DNA from 3 places in the Ningiella algicola genome. Region 3 is predicted to be linked to each of the others. Evidence: predicted binding sites of a transcription regulator. Region 3 holds the regulator's gene; each other region holds the start of a gene.
The links. Region 3 encodes FNR, which switches genes on or off when oxygen is low (the NO sensors DNR and NnrR bind a similar motif). Its sites were predicted from a motif close to TTGATCTAGATCAA; they were not measured.
Positions count from the first base shown of each region.

Region 1: a site for FNR is predicted at 2,807-2,820, ahead of hemN (oxygen-independent coproporphyrinogen III oxidase). Genes of this name have one in related genera too.
Region 2: a site for FNR is predicted at 2,196-2,209, ahead of PN836_RS00275 (DUF3149 domain-containing protein). Genes of this name have one in related genera too.

Region 1 covers NZ_CP171821.2:386,220-390,492, forward strand. The annotation lists gene PN836_RS01735 (zinc-dependent metalloprotease) at 1-1,279, shown strand, start outside; gene hemN (oxygen-independent coproporphyrinogen III oxidase) at 1,318-2,697, opposite strand; gene PN836_RS01745 (histidine phosphatase family protein) at 2,927-3,586, shown strand; gene PN836_RS01750 (acyl-CoA dehydrogenase family protein) at 3,627-4,273, shown strand, end outside.
Region 2 covers NZ_CP171821.2:53,969-58,241, reverse strand. The annotation lists gene aroC (chorismate synthase) at 1-254, opposite strand, end outside; gene prmB (50S ribosomal protein L3 N(5)-glutamine methyltransferase) at 263-1,258, opposite strand; gene smrB (endonuclease SmrB) at 1,356-1,907, shown strand; gene PN836_RS00275 (DUF3149 domain-containing protein) at 1,961-2,083, opposite strand; gene PN836_RS00270 (DUF6471 domain-containing protein) at 2,311-2,589, opposite strand; gene PN836_RS00265 (DUF2170 family protein) at 2,846-3,235, shown strand; gene PN836_RS00260 (PspA/IM30 family protein) at 3,248-3,928, shown strand; gene PN836_RS00255 (YjfK family protein) at 4,059-4,273, shown strand, end outside.
Region 3 covers NZ_CP171821.2:652,445-656,717, reverse strand. The annotation lists gene ttcA (tRNA 2-thiocytidine(32) synthetase TtcA) at 1-233, opposite strand, end outside; gene uspE (universal stress protein UspE) at 348-1,277, opposite strand; gene fnr (fumarate/nitrate reduction transcriptional regulator Fnr) at 1,427-2,164, opposite strand; gene PN836_RS02870 (sulfite exporter TauE/SafE family protein) at 2,191-2,859, opposite strand; gene ccoS (cbb3-type cytochrome oxidase assembly protein CcoS) at 2,891-3,145, opposite strand; gene PN836_RS02860 (heavy metal translocating P-type ATPase) at 3,177-4,273, opposite strand, start outside.

The DNA.
Region 1 (4,273 bases), 270 kb from region 3:
AGTGCGACAAGATTTCTTAATCGCGTTAGGGCTAACTAGCCCATTTGATTCGCCAGATGCAGATACTAGCGAGCAACTTGAATTAGCTTTAAACAGAATTCGTCAGCTGTCAGCTCATGAAGTAGGTCATACAATAGGCATTGCACACAATTTTGCAGCCAGTGAAAATGGTCGAGCGTCGGTGATGGATTATCCGCATCCGCTGGTGACCTTAAAAGATAGTCAAGTAAACTTGAAGGATGCTTATGATTTAGGCATCGGCGATTGGGATAAGTATGTTGTAAAGTATGGCTATCAAGATTTTGCTGATTCGGTGAATGAAAGTCAGGCATTATTAGGCCTGGTGGCTGAAGCAAAAAGTAGCGGATTCTTGTACAAGTCTGACCCCGATGCCCGCATACCCAAGCGTGCCTCAGCAGATGGACATTTGTGGGATAACGGCGCTGATCCAATCGAGGAGTTTGAACGAATCAGTGAGCTTCGCGCATTTGCATTAGCTAATTTTGGTTTGAATTCACTGCCGTTTGGAGAACCTTTGTCTTCTCTGGAGGAGCGTCTGGTTCCCATTTATTACGCCCATCGATATCAACTTGATGCCCTTGTGAAACAGCTTTCGGGCATTGATTATCGCTATGCCGTCAAATCTGAACAAGCGCCATTCACCGAAGAGCGCGTGAGCGTGGTGGCACCGCAAGTCCAACACAAAGCACTTGATTTGATGATTCAAAGCGCGAGTGCTGAGTATTTAGCACTTCCACAAAGTCTTCTTAGCATAATACCGCCAAAAGCTTATGGTAGTCGTAGAGATAGAGAAAGTATGGGGTCTCGTATGGGAATTGCCTTTGATCCTGTAACTGCGGCTGAATCTGCAGCGGGCTACTCTTTAGCTATTTTGATGAATGCTGAGCGCTTAAATCGTTTGTCTTTTCAATATGCACAAAATGATAAACTACCATCGGTATCGGACGTATTTGAATCGGTATTTGGCGAGCTTATACTCATTGACGACGACGACGCCGAAGGTTTAGAAACGGCGCTTATTCCGCGTATTCGTTTAGTCGCCCTAAGTGTTTTTTTTGACACCCTGAGCGACGACTTGCTAGCACCCGAAGTGCGTTTAGACATGCAGGCAGCCTTATTGGACTACCAACAAAAGCTTTCTAAGCAACGTAACTCGCAAGCTAAGGTCATGCTCAAACATATCGCGCATTATTGGGAACACGGCAAGTGGCCCTTGAGCGTTAAATTAGTGCCACTACCACCGGGTTCACCAATTTAAGCACTCCAACGTCACGGTTGGTTGTAGTGCGATGCAGCTTAAATGACCCTAGAGTAACGCGTTTGGTGGAGCGGCTTGTCTAAATATTGGTCGAAACTCATGCAAATATTTCGAACAATTAGCCTACCGCGATCATGAATCACAAGTCTTTCAGAAGTATTGCTAAGCAAACTGTCTTCAATGAATGACTCTAAGTTCGCTAAACTGGCAGAAAAATAACGATCAAAATCAATATTATGCTGCTCAGAGAACGTGGCTTTATCAACGCTAAAGTTACACATTAGTCCGTGAATAATCGCGCGATGTATTACATCATCTTCACTGAGTTTGATAGCTTTCGCCGCAGGTGCTTTTGGGCTTTCGCTGCCGGTATCTGTCGTGCCTGAAGAAAGGCATTGATAGTAGTCTTTAAGGGCTTTGTGATTTTGCACGTATACATCGTTGATGCTGCTGATTGAGGATACACCAAGGCCGAGCGTCGCTTGCGCCTGGCTTGTTGTGTAGCCTTGGAAGTTGCGATACAAACCTTGTTCTCTCTTTGCTTTGCTCAAGCTGTCACTGGGTTTAGCAAAGTGATCCATACCGATAAATTCGTAGCCATGTGCACATAAAAAATCAATAGCTTGCCTAAACAAGCCAAATTTTTCTTCTGTTGCAGGTAGCCATTCGTCTTTTATTTTCCTTTGTGCTGCAAACAACTGCGGCATATGGGCATAGCTGAACAGGGAGATCCTGTCTGGGTTCATCACTAGCATTTCATTTAGTGTATTAGAAAAAGTGGCTCTGTTTTGATAGGGAAGGCCGTAAATGAGATCTAGATTTATTGATTCAAAGCCCGACTTTCTCGCATGGCGTATAAAGTCTCGAATAAATTCAGTGCTTTGAGTGCGGTTGATGCTCTCTTGTACTTTCGAATTGACGTCTTGCACGCCTATGCTCAGTCGATTGAAGCCAAGTCTTGCTAGTTCATCGGCATAGTCTAGCTGAATTTCTCTTGGGTCGACTTCAATGCTCATTTCAATATTACTTGAGAGCGCAAAAGCCGCTCTGGTTGCATCAAGAAGGCGTTTTAGCTGGGCGGCGTTCAAAAAGCTTGGGGTGCCGCCACCTAAGTGCAAGCTTTCCACTGTGCAAGCTGACGCTTGCTCGCCTCTTAGCCTTGTTTCTTCGATAAGATGGTCTAAGTAAATATCTGCTTTGTGCGCGTGGCGAGTAACGATTTTGTTGCAGCCGCAGTAGTAGCACAAGGAATGGCAAAACGGAATGTGCATGTATAGCGACAGTTTCTCGGCATCTTGGCTTTTACCAAGCGATAGCAGCGCATTTTCGAGCAAGCTATCGTTCTCGTTTATATCTTCAAAGGCAATCGCAGTAGGGTAGGAGGTGTAGCGAGGACCTGCTGTGTTGTACTTTTTCATGACCTGCTTGTCAAAATAGTCGTTTATATTGGCTGTCAAAGTCGATACCTCTGGCGAATGGCTGCGTTGCCGAATGAGGGGAAGTATACGCGTGTGGGAAAGGCGGGTATTGATCTTGCTCAAATATCCATAATGAATAAGGCAGTATCAACACAATCAATTACTCATATTTAACAAAAGCCATTAAGCTAAAAGCCATCTATTAATCACAACACGTGAAGCGATATCAATGGCTGAAATGTATCTCATAAGGCATGCGCAGGCATCTTTTGGAAGCGCAAACTATGACAAGCTCAGTGAGCTTGGACATCGACAAAGCCGACTATTAGGTGAGTATTTTAAAGCGCGAGACCTAAATTTTGAGCACGTTGTAACGGGCGATATGCAGCGACATAGAGAAACGGCGTTGGGTATTGTGGGCGCTGAGCAAGCACTAGTGACTGATCCAGGGTGGAATGAGTATGATTTTCAAGCTGTTATTGATGCATATTTGCGTGTTCACCCAGAACAAAAACCGATAAAAAATGCGCCTCGCAGCGACTGGTATCGAGTACTTAAAGCGGCCATGCTATCTTGGTCGAGGCAAGAGCTAGAAGGGCTTGATGAATACTGGTCAGATTTTGAATCACGAGTGTCGCGTGCAGCGCAGTCCGTTTTTACATCTGGCAAAAAGCGTGTGTTAGTGGTGAGCTCAGGCGGGGCTATTGGCGTGTGTCTCATGCAAATGTTGGGCGTGAGCGTCGAGAAGGCCATTGATTTTAATTTGCAAATTAAAAATACCAGCATTCATCATTTTTATTTTAATGAGAAAAGTGCGCAACTAAGCAGTTTCAACAACGTACCGCACCTGGATCATCCACAGCATCATCATCTAATCAGCTATAGCTAATTTGTCAGACATTTATTAATCATTTTGGAGAGCGCCACGCATGAACTTTGATTACAGTGAAAAAACGCTTGCACTATTAGAGCAAGTTAAAAACTTTATGGACGAGCATGTTTATCCAGTTGAACAGCAGTATCATGATTTAGTGGCCAATAATCCAAATACTTGGCGCACGCCTGAGATAATGGAAGATTTAAAAGCTAAAGCGAAGAACGCGGGGCTGTGGAATTTATTTCTCCCTAAAGAGTATCTTCCTCACGGCGCAGGTTTGACTAATTTAGAGTATGCGCCTTTGTGTGAGCAAATGGGCCGCGTACTTTTCAGTGCAGAAATATTTAACTGCAGCGCACCTGATACCGGAAACATGGAAGTATTGGCGAAATACGGAAACGAAGAACAAAAAACGCAATGGCTAGAGCCCTTGCTAGCGGGTGAAGTACGATCTGCATTTGCGATGACCGAGCCTGAAGTCGCTTCTTCAGATGCGACCAATATTGAAACATCCATTGTTCGCGATGGTGACGAATATGTCATCAATGGAAGAAAATGGTATACCAGCGGTGCGATGAATGAAAATTGCCGAATCCTGATTGTAATGGGTAAAACTGATACCAATGCGGCTCGCCATCAACAGCAATCTCAAATTTTAGTCCCACTTGATACCAAAGGCGTGACAGTGCTTCGGCCAAT
Region 2 (4,273 bases), 600 kb from region 3:
ATCAACAAGCCAATGCTTGTGCCTGTGGTTTTGCCTTCGAACACGCCAGATAGAATCTTGACTTCGTCCTCTTCGCGCCGCGCTGTAGTGTAGCGGGAAGTACCCGGTTTGCGGCGATCCAAGTCACCTTGCAAATCATCTGCGCTTAACTCCAATCCTGGAGGACAGCCGTCTACTACGCCACCAATCGCGAGTCCGTGACTTTCGCCAAACGTTGTGACGCTGAATATTTTTCCAAAGGTATTACCTGACATCCTGCTGCTTACTCCAACTCATCTAATATGTCTTGCTGCGCAAGTAGCTGCGCCTTGCTGATTGCGAATATTCCACTGCCTCCGCGTGTTAATTCGCACCACCTAACTTCGAGCTCTTTAAATCGCTCTTTAAAATTCACTTCGCTGTTGCCTACTTCCACAAACAGCCAACCATCGTCGCATAAATGCTCAACTGCCTGCGTAACAATTTGCATACTCAAATCAAGCCCATCATAGCCTGAGGCAAGGGCATGCTGCGGCTCGTGATGGTACTCTTTGGGTAAATCTGCCATATCTGGCGCGTCTACATAAGGGGGATTCGCAATAATTAAGTCGTATTTCTGCCCCTGTAGCTCGGTAAACAAATCTGAGCAAATGGGATAGACACGTTCTTCAAGCTGATAGTGCGCTACGTTAATTGAAGCCACTTCCAAAGCATCCATATCAATATCTACTGCATCAATGGCCGCGTCGGGATATTCTCTGGCAGTAGCAATAGCAATGCAGGCACTTCCGGTGCACATATCGAGAATGTGGGAAGGATTGAAATGCTGAGATAGAAATGGAGAAAAACGTTTTTCGATTAGCTCTGCAAATGGCGAACGCGGGATCAGCACGCGCTCGTCCACATAAAAGGGCATGCGAGCAAACCATGCTAAGTGGCTGATATAAGGTAAAGGCTTAGCAAAATGCGCTCGCTGTTCTACCCATTCGCAAAGCTTAAAACGTTCATCTAACGTTAAATGACTTTGATATAAGGCCTGTTTTTGCTCATTAGACATTTGCTCGTCGTTAAGCATCTCAAGTGGAAGTTCTAATGCTTGGAATACAAGGTGTTGCGCTTCGTCCCAAATGTTGTCCGTACCGTGGCCCAAATACACATCATGTCGCTGACATTCGCTTATTGTAAAGCGTATCCAATCGATAATGGTCGTTAGGTGAGCCGCGAGTACATCGGGTTTTAGGGCTTCACGATCTTCGTTTTGAGTAAAGTCGGTATTCATTAGTGTATGGAGGCTGATGTGATCTTGCGCGCAAGTTATAAGCTAATTGCGCTATAATACTGTTTATCGCAGTAAATTTCGCAAAAAATTTATCCTCATGGCTAAAAAACAAGTCCCGCCTGACAAGAATGACCCAACATTGGATTTTTCGTCCCTTTTTGCAGATGCTAAGCCTGTGGTTCACAACCAGTTTGTACAGGACGCACGAGAACGTCGGGCGCTTTTAAAAACGCCCATTAAGCGAGTTGCAAAAGAAATTAAACAGCGCAGTGCATCATTTGAGTTTTCAGATGGGTTTGAAGCCGCATTTGATACTAGCAAAGCACTTAAATACGCCAGGCCAGAATTAAGTGCAGAGCAAGGCGTCAAGCGACTTCGGCGCGGCGAAATTATTCCTGAGTTAATACTAGACCTGCATGGACTGAACACTCAAGAAACTAAGCTTGAGCTTGCAGCCGCAATCAACGAGGCACTTCGCAAACACTACGAATGCATCAATATTATCCACGGCGTGAGCGGCGGCGTGCTACGCCAAAAAGTCCCTAACTATTTGGTACAGCACCCCAAGGTGCTCGGTTTTCACCAAGCACCGCTGGAATGGGGAGGCAAAGGCGCGCTGCTCGTGCTAATAGAGTCAAGCGTATATTAACGTGGATCCAGCTTGAGAAACGCCGGTTGCCCGAAATTAATACGCCTTAAATGCTAAGCGTCTTCTTTTACGTTATGGATAAACAAGTACACATAATACGCACAAATCGCGCAAACCACGCCAATACCAAGAACTGAACCCCAAGCGACTGGATCTGAGAGTAGTAAGTCCAACATGATGTTTCCTGCCTTTTTGATTGAACACACATGCATTTTTACAGACAATTCAGATAAAAAAGATGATCAAGATCAAAGTTGGCAGCGCTCGAAACAAATGGTGAGCTTTTTATTAATCTAGATCAATATTTCAGGCTTAATCTTCGCAAATCAAAATCAATATGATAGCGGTGCTGTAATAAAATGCTTTGTTTCCAAGTTGGCAGAAAGCTTGGCAAAAGCTGCTCCTACTTGACCTTGATTTTCGCAGATAATTGACCGCCAATGATTTCAAGCAACAGAAAGAACAGACCCGCAGACAAGGCATGACCCGATACTTTATTGCGAAGATTGCTTGAACTAAGCACAACGCCTCGATTTTCCAATTGCGCAACAATGTCGTCATAGGTCATTTCATTTTCAACCATGAGTGTTTTTATGTGCAAACTGCACGCCTTTGCATAGGGTAAGATTGACTTCTTGTTTGTGAGGCTTATATTAGCTTGGCTGAGGTTATTTTCGTGCATTTTAGTCTACCGTAGTGGCCTCTAAAAATAGATTGAGTAGAGTATACTTTTAAATGCAATTAATACAAAACAAATGTTTTAAATAGATGCCAAAGGCAACAAATGAATTATTTTTGCAATAAATATGTTGCAAATAAAAATAAACTTGCTAGTATCAATAACCAGTTGCACTCGTTGCACATAACACCGAATGCTTTTTTATCAACATTGAATTCATCACAGGTGATAAACAAAAGCGTTGTTAATGGAGAACAAAATGACAGATAAGCGCGACCACATCCTTTCGCTCATGAACGAGCAAATTAATTTCACGGCAGAAATCGAAGGAGACTGTATCGATGTTTCAAATGATGAAGGACTTGATGCGTTTTTAGTGGTAGGTGAACAACAGATTGTCGTGGAAACGATTCTCTTTCCTCTTAGCGCTGTCAAAGACACTGCAGCTTTAGACGCAGAAATTCTGCGAACACATCGCTTAGTGCCATTATCAACACTCGCCGTTTCTCATATTGGTGATGAAGAGTATTACGTGGCGTTTGGTGCGCTGTCGGTAGACAGCAAAGACGAGGTTATTGTAGAGGAAGTGGAAGCGCTGTTTGCGAATGTTCCAGAGTTTTTGGAACTGTATTCAGAGCATTTGAACTAGTAGGAGTCAAATATGAGTTTAGGTAGATTATGGTCAGCATTAAAAGGCCACACAAACAAGGCACTTGAAGACGCAGCAGATACGCAGGCTCTTACTATCCTTGATCAACAAATACGTGAGGCAAAGCAAGAGATTCAGCAATGCGGTCAAAGCCTGCATTCAATCGCAGCCAAGCGTAAGCTATCGCAAAATAAGGTGGCATCATTGCAAGCAGATATTGAAAAATATAGCCAAAGCGCAGCGGAGCATGCAGAAAGTAATCGTGAATTAGCGCTAGAATGTGCGCAGCGAGTGGGCGAGTTAGACGGTTTAAAAGCCAGCGAGCAAAGTATTCTCGATAGCTATATCAAGAATGAAAGTACCCTCAAGTCAAATCTTGCTACAGCCAAGAACAACTTGCGCATGCTTGAACAGCAGGTTGACCAGGTAAAGGCCACGCAAGCCGTGCAGAAAGCGCAGGTTGCAGCCTCAACCCACTTTGATGGTGGTAACTCTAAAGTGAAAACGGCATTAGATAGTCTTGAACGAATCAAGCAAAAGCAGGCCGAGAAAGATGCCGCAATAGAAGCTGCGTCTGAGCTTGCTGAACTTGAAACCGGTTCAGATCTAGATGCTAAACTTCGCAACGCCGGCGGAAGCGGCGGTGGTTCAAGCGAAGATATGCTGGCGAAAATTCTGGCTAATAAAAAATAGCGATGTTTACCTTGCATAAATATAGGAAATGAAAGCGCGCTCATCTTGAGTAAAGGTGAGCGCCTTTTTTGTTTTAGCTACTGCTTTATCGCAAGCTCAATCGTGCAATGAATTACGAGGCAAATGGAATATGTTCAACCTTTTCAAAAAAAAGCCCGAGCCAAAGTCCGCGCTGAACAAGCCAGAAGTAATGGGGCTTTGTGTCGGTTCAAGCTTCGACATAGACAAACTTTCTTTTCAACTCGTGCTCAATGAGCTTATGATTCAAGATGTGGCAGACACGCAGCTTATCCTGGCAGCTGGGCGTGTTGATTTAGGCTCAACCATACTGCTGCGATTCTACAC
Region 3 (4,273 bases):
TTAACCGCCACAATTGAAAAGTGAATGGGTGCTATACGCTGAAGATACATTAATGAGTCGAGTAGGGTATAGCTGTCCTTGCCGCCTGATAAACACAGCATAATATGATCGCCGTCTTCTATCATATTGAAGTCGGCAATGGCTTTTGAGGTCTCACGGCGTAAGCGTTTTTGTAGTTTATTAAAACTATACTTCGATTTGCTCTGAGTAGTGAGTGAGCCATTTACTGACATAAGCTTTTCCTAAAACGTAATGCATAAAACCTAATACTTAAAACGCCGCCAGTATACGAGACTTATGACTGTAAATCACCCATAGAAGTACGCTTTATCGTTTGCCATTAAGCACTATTTTAACTGTGGTTTTATCACCAGGGTATCGCATGTGACATGATCAATAATATGCTCTGCAGTATTGCCCAAGAGCGCTGCAGATATACCCCGGCGACCAACCGAGCCCAGTACTAACAATTCGGCATCAAGCTTTTCACACACTTTAGGAATGATATCTTCAGGAAGTCCTTCTGATACAAATACCTGATCATCTGGTATGTCGTGCGCTTGCGCAATGGTATGCACGTCTTTCTCGTGTTTATCCTGGATATCTTGGTTATAAGCTTGCGCGTTAAAACTAGGTACTTCGATAGCAACATGCACCGGTGCGCCTGCAAAAGTGTTTGCCAAGTTGACTCGCGCGTTGACCATTTTCGCCAGGTCGCAGCTGATTTTTGTGACGCGTTCACTTAACAAATTGTGTACTTTATCGTTTGTATCAACACTGATCGAAGCGACAATATTTCCATTTTCTGGCCAGTCATGATCTTTTACCATCAAGACATTAAGTGGGCTATACCGCAATAAACGCCAATCGGAGGGAGTAAACAGTTTATGTGCAAATTTAGTATGATTTTTACATGCCTTTACAATCATGTCGCAATCTTCGTGAGTGGCGACGTCGATGATCCCTTGATGCAATGACTTATGCCATACAGATTTCACGGACACTTTTACACCAATAGTTTTTGCAGTACAGGCTTGCATGGCTTTGAGTTGACCGTTAAGCAGGGCGGATTTCATGTCAACGCGCTGTTCAGCGCTAAGAAAATTGGTCATGTCGTATGTTTCATCATAAATGCAACTGACTACTAAAAGCTCTGCATTAAGCTTTTTGGCCAAAAAACAGGCTCGATGATACGCAGGTTGTTCAGTGTGATAAGGGTCAAAAACGACGAGAATACGTTGGCATGTGAACACGCTATCGTGTGAGCTTAAGGTCATAATTTACTCCGTTATGTCGTTGCAGATTGTTATCCAGACTTCAGGTAGAGCACTTAAGCATTATAAAAAAGGTGGTTAACATATGCATGTAACCACCTTGTGCTAGATAAAATATAAAGGTAATAAACTTACGATTTCAATCAGACCTGCTAATTAACGGCAGCGAAGGGGATCTCTGACTCTGGCATTCGTTGCTTGAGACCATCAAAATCTACGATCGTGATAAGTTTACCGTCAACTTTAATTAAGTTTTCTTTTTGAAATCGTGTTAACAAACGACTAATGGTTTCAACCGTTAAGCCGAGGTAATTTCCAATCTCGTTGCGTGTCATAGATAAATTGAACTGCTTTGCTGAGTATCCTCGCTCATCAAAACGCTGTGAAAGGTGGCTAATAAAATGTAACAAACGCTCTTCAGCACTCCTTTTACTAAGAAGCATCATCAAATCATGGTCATGTTTAATTTCAGCACTCATGAACTTCATGATTTGTTGACGGAGTTTTGGATACTTTTCAGATACTTTATCTAAGGTTTCATACGGCAGTTCACAGACCATAGCAGTCTCAAGTGCCTGTGAATAGCTCTGATGAGTCTGGTCCTTTAAAGCGTCAAAGCCAATAATATCGCCCGGGAAATGAAAACCCACAATTTGTTCGACGCCATCTTTGTCACTAACATAAGACTTAAATGAGCCAGAACGTACCGCGTATAAGGAATGGAAAGCTTGACCAGAACTCACAAGCTTATCATGCTTATGTAAAGGACGTTTACGTTCGATAATGTCATCTAAAGATTCTAATTCAGACTTGTTAAGACTAACAGGTAGGCAAAGATGACTAAAACTACAGGTCTCACAATGTATGGAGAGCTCAGGACTGGTTGCCATGGCCACATTCCTTTTTATTATTCAGATCACTTTATACCGTGAACCATATTGAAAATCAAAACAAACGAGAAAATAATCAAACAAAGCGCCACAATGTATCGAAACGCTCTGTGTTGTAAAATAGGAATGATATACGATGCGCCTAAAGAAGTCGCAATTAAAGCGGGGAATGTGCCCAGGCCGAACATTAACATAAACAGCGCACCGCTAACTGCATCGCCAGCTGCTAAAGACCACGTTAGCGCTGCGTAAACAAGACCGCAAGGCAACCAGCCCCAAACAGCGCCGTATGCGAGCGCATAACTTGGGTTTTTAAAGGGTAAGCACTTTTTAGACAAGGGTTGAATCTTACGCCACAGGTATCCGCCAGCTTTTTCAAAATATGACAATCCTTTGTATACATCACTAATGTACAGAGCAAGTAAAATTAAAAATAAGGCACTTATCATTGTTAAGATGGGTAAGGTGGTGGTAATGGCGCTACTGGCGATAGCGCCTAGAAAGCCGGTTAGCGCGCCTGCCATTGTATATGAGGCAATGCGGCCGCTGTTGTACGATAAAATATAAACGATTTTGGACTCGCCTTTTGGGATAGCGAAGCTAAAAGCACTTGCGATACCCCCACACATTCCTACGCAGTGAACACCGCCAGCGAGTCCCATCAAAAAAGCTGATAGTAAATTGAATTCACTCATGTGCGGGGTTCATTAGTAGGATGAAGTATGATCAAATTTCTTTGTGATTTTCAGTCAAACTGTCTTTTTGTGATTCATCTGAGCATTCATCTGAGCTAAACGCGATGCTTTCGCATTTTGTAGGATTTGCTTTGTCATCTTGCTTTATATCATCATCAAACAAAATGCTATAGCCCTGACGTTCAAGGTCGTCAAACTGATTAGACTTTACGGCCCAAAAAAACACGCCTATTGCAATAGAAACAATAATAATGGCTAATGGAATTAAGACAAAAATAATGCTCATGGCTACGCCTAACAATAAGTTCTAAGCCTTATTATCGCATTAATCGTGTAGAGTTATATACCACTATTATCGAAGATAGCGACATTCCAAGTGCGGCCTGCCATGGCGAAAGTACACCGCTGACCGCAAACGGAAGGACAAGGAGGTTATACCCAAGCGCCCAAGCGATATTTTGTTTAATTTTACGTTTGGTCTTTTCTGCCATTTCAATTAGGTCAACTAGTGAATGTAAGCTAGGATTGAGTAAAATTACGTCTGCCGCATTCTTTGCAAGATCAGAGGCATTACCGACGGCAACTGAAACATCAGCTGCAGCAAGTACAGGTGCGTCGTTAATGCCGTCCCCAAGCATAATGAGCGAACGCGATTGGCTTTGTTGTTCTCTAATATGGCTGAGTTTATCTTCTGGGGAACAATTGCCAAAAGCATGCCTAATACCGATTTGCTTAGCAATTGCTTCGACATTGCTAGTATCGTCGCCACTTAAAATCCTTAGACTATATTTATCTAAGCGCGTTAACACTTCAATGACATCGTTTTTAACTGTATCTGTGACCCAAAAAGCGGCTTTTACTTCTCCGTCAACGGCCAGCAATACATTTGCGCCAGTCAACGTCAGACTAGCCTGAGCGTCAAGCGTGTCCTGGCTTATGCCCAATTGCGCTAACACGAAGCGTTTCGACCCGATTAAACACGCTGTATTATTAACGGTAGCACGAATTCCTTTACCAATTTCTGTGCGGTATTCACTTATCTGCCACTGAGATTCGTCTAAGGGGAGCGCGACATTGTCCAGACTGAACGCACGAGCGATAGGATGTTCAGAGCGACTCTCAAGTAAACAAGCAAGTGCCAGATAATGCTCGGCTTTGTCCTTTTCGACAAATATGCTTTGTGCAATTGAAAACTGTCCTTCTGTTAGCGTACCTGTCTTATCAAAGACGATGTCACTGGCATGAGTAACTTGTTCTAATGCATCGGCGCGTTTGAGTAAAATACCGATGTTATTAAGCTTTGCCATAGCGCACGTAAGCGCAGAAGGTGTGGCCAGTCCAAGTGCGCACGGACAGGTTGCGACTAAGACTGAAATTGTGATCCAAAAGGCGTGCGGATCGTCTTGAGACCACC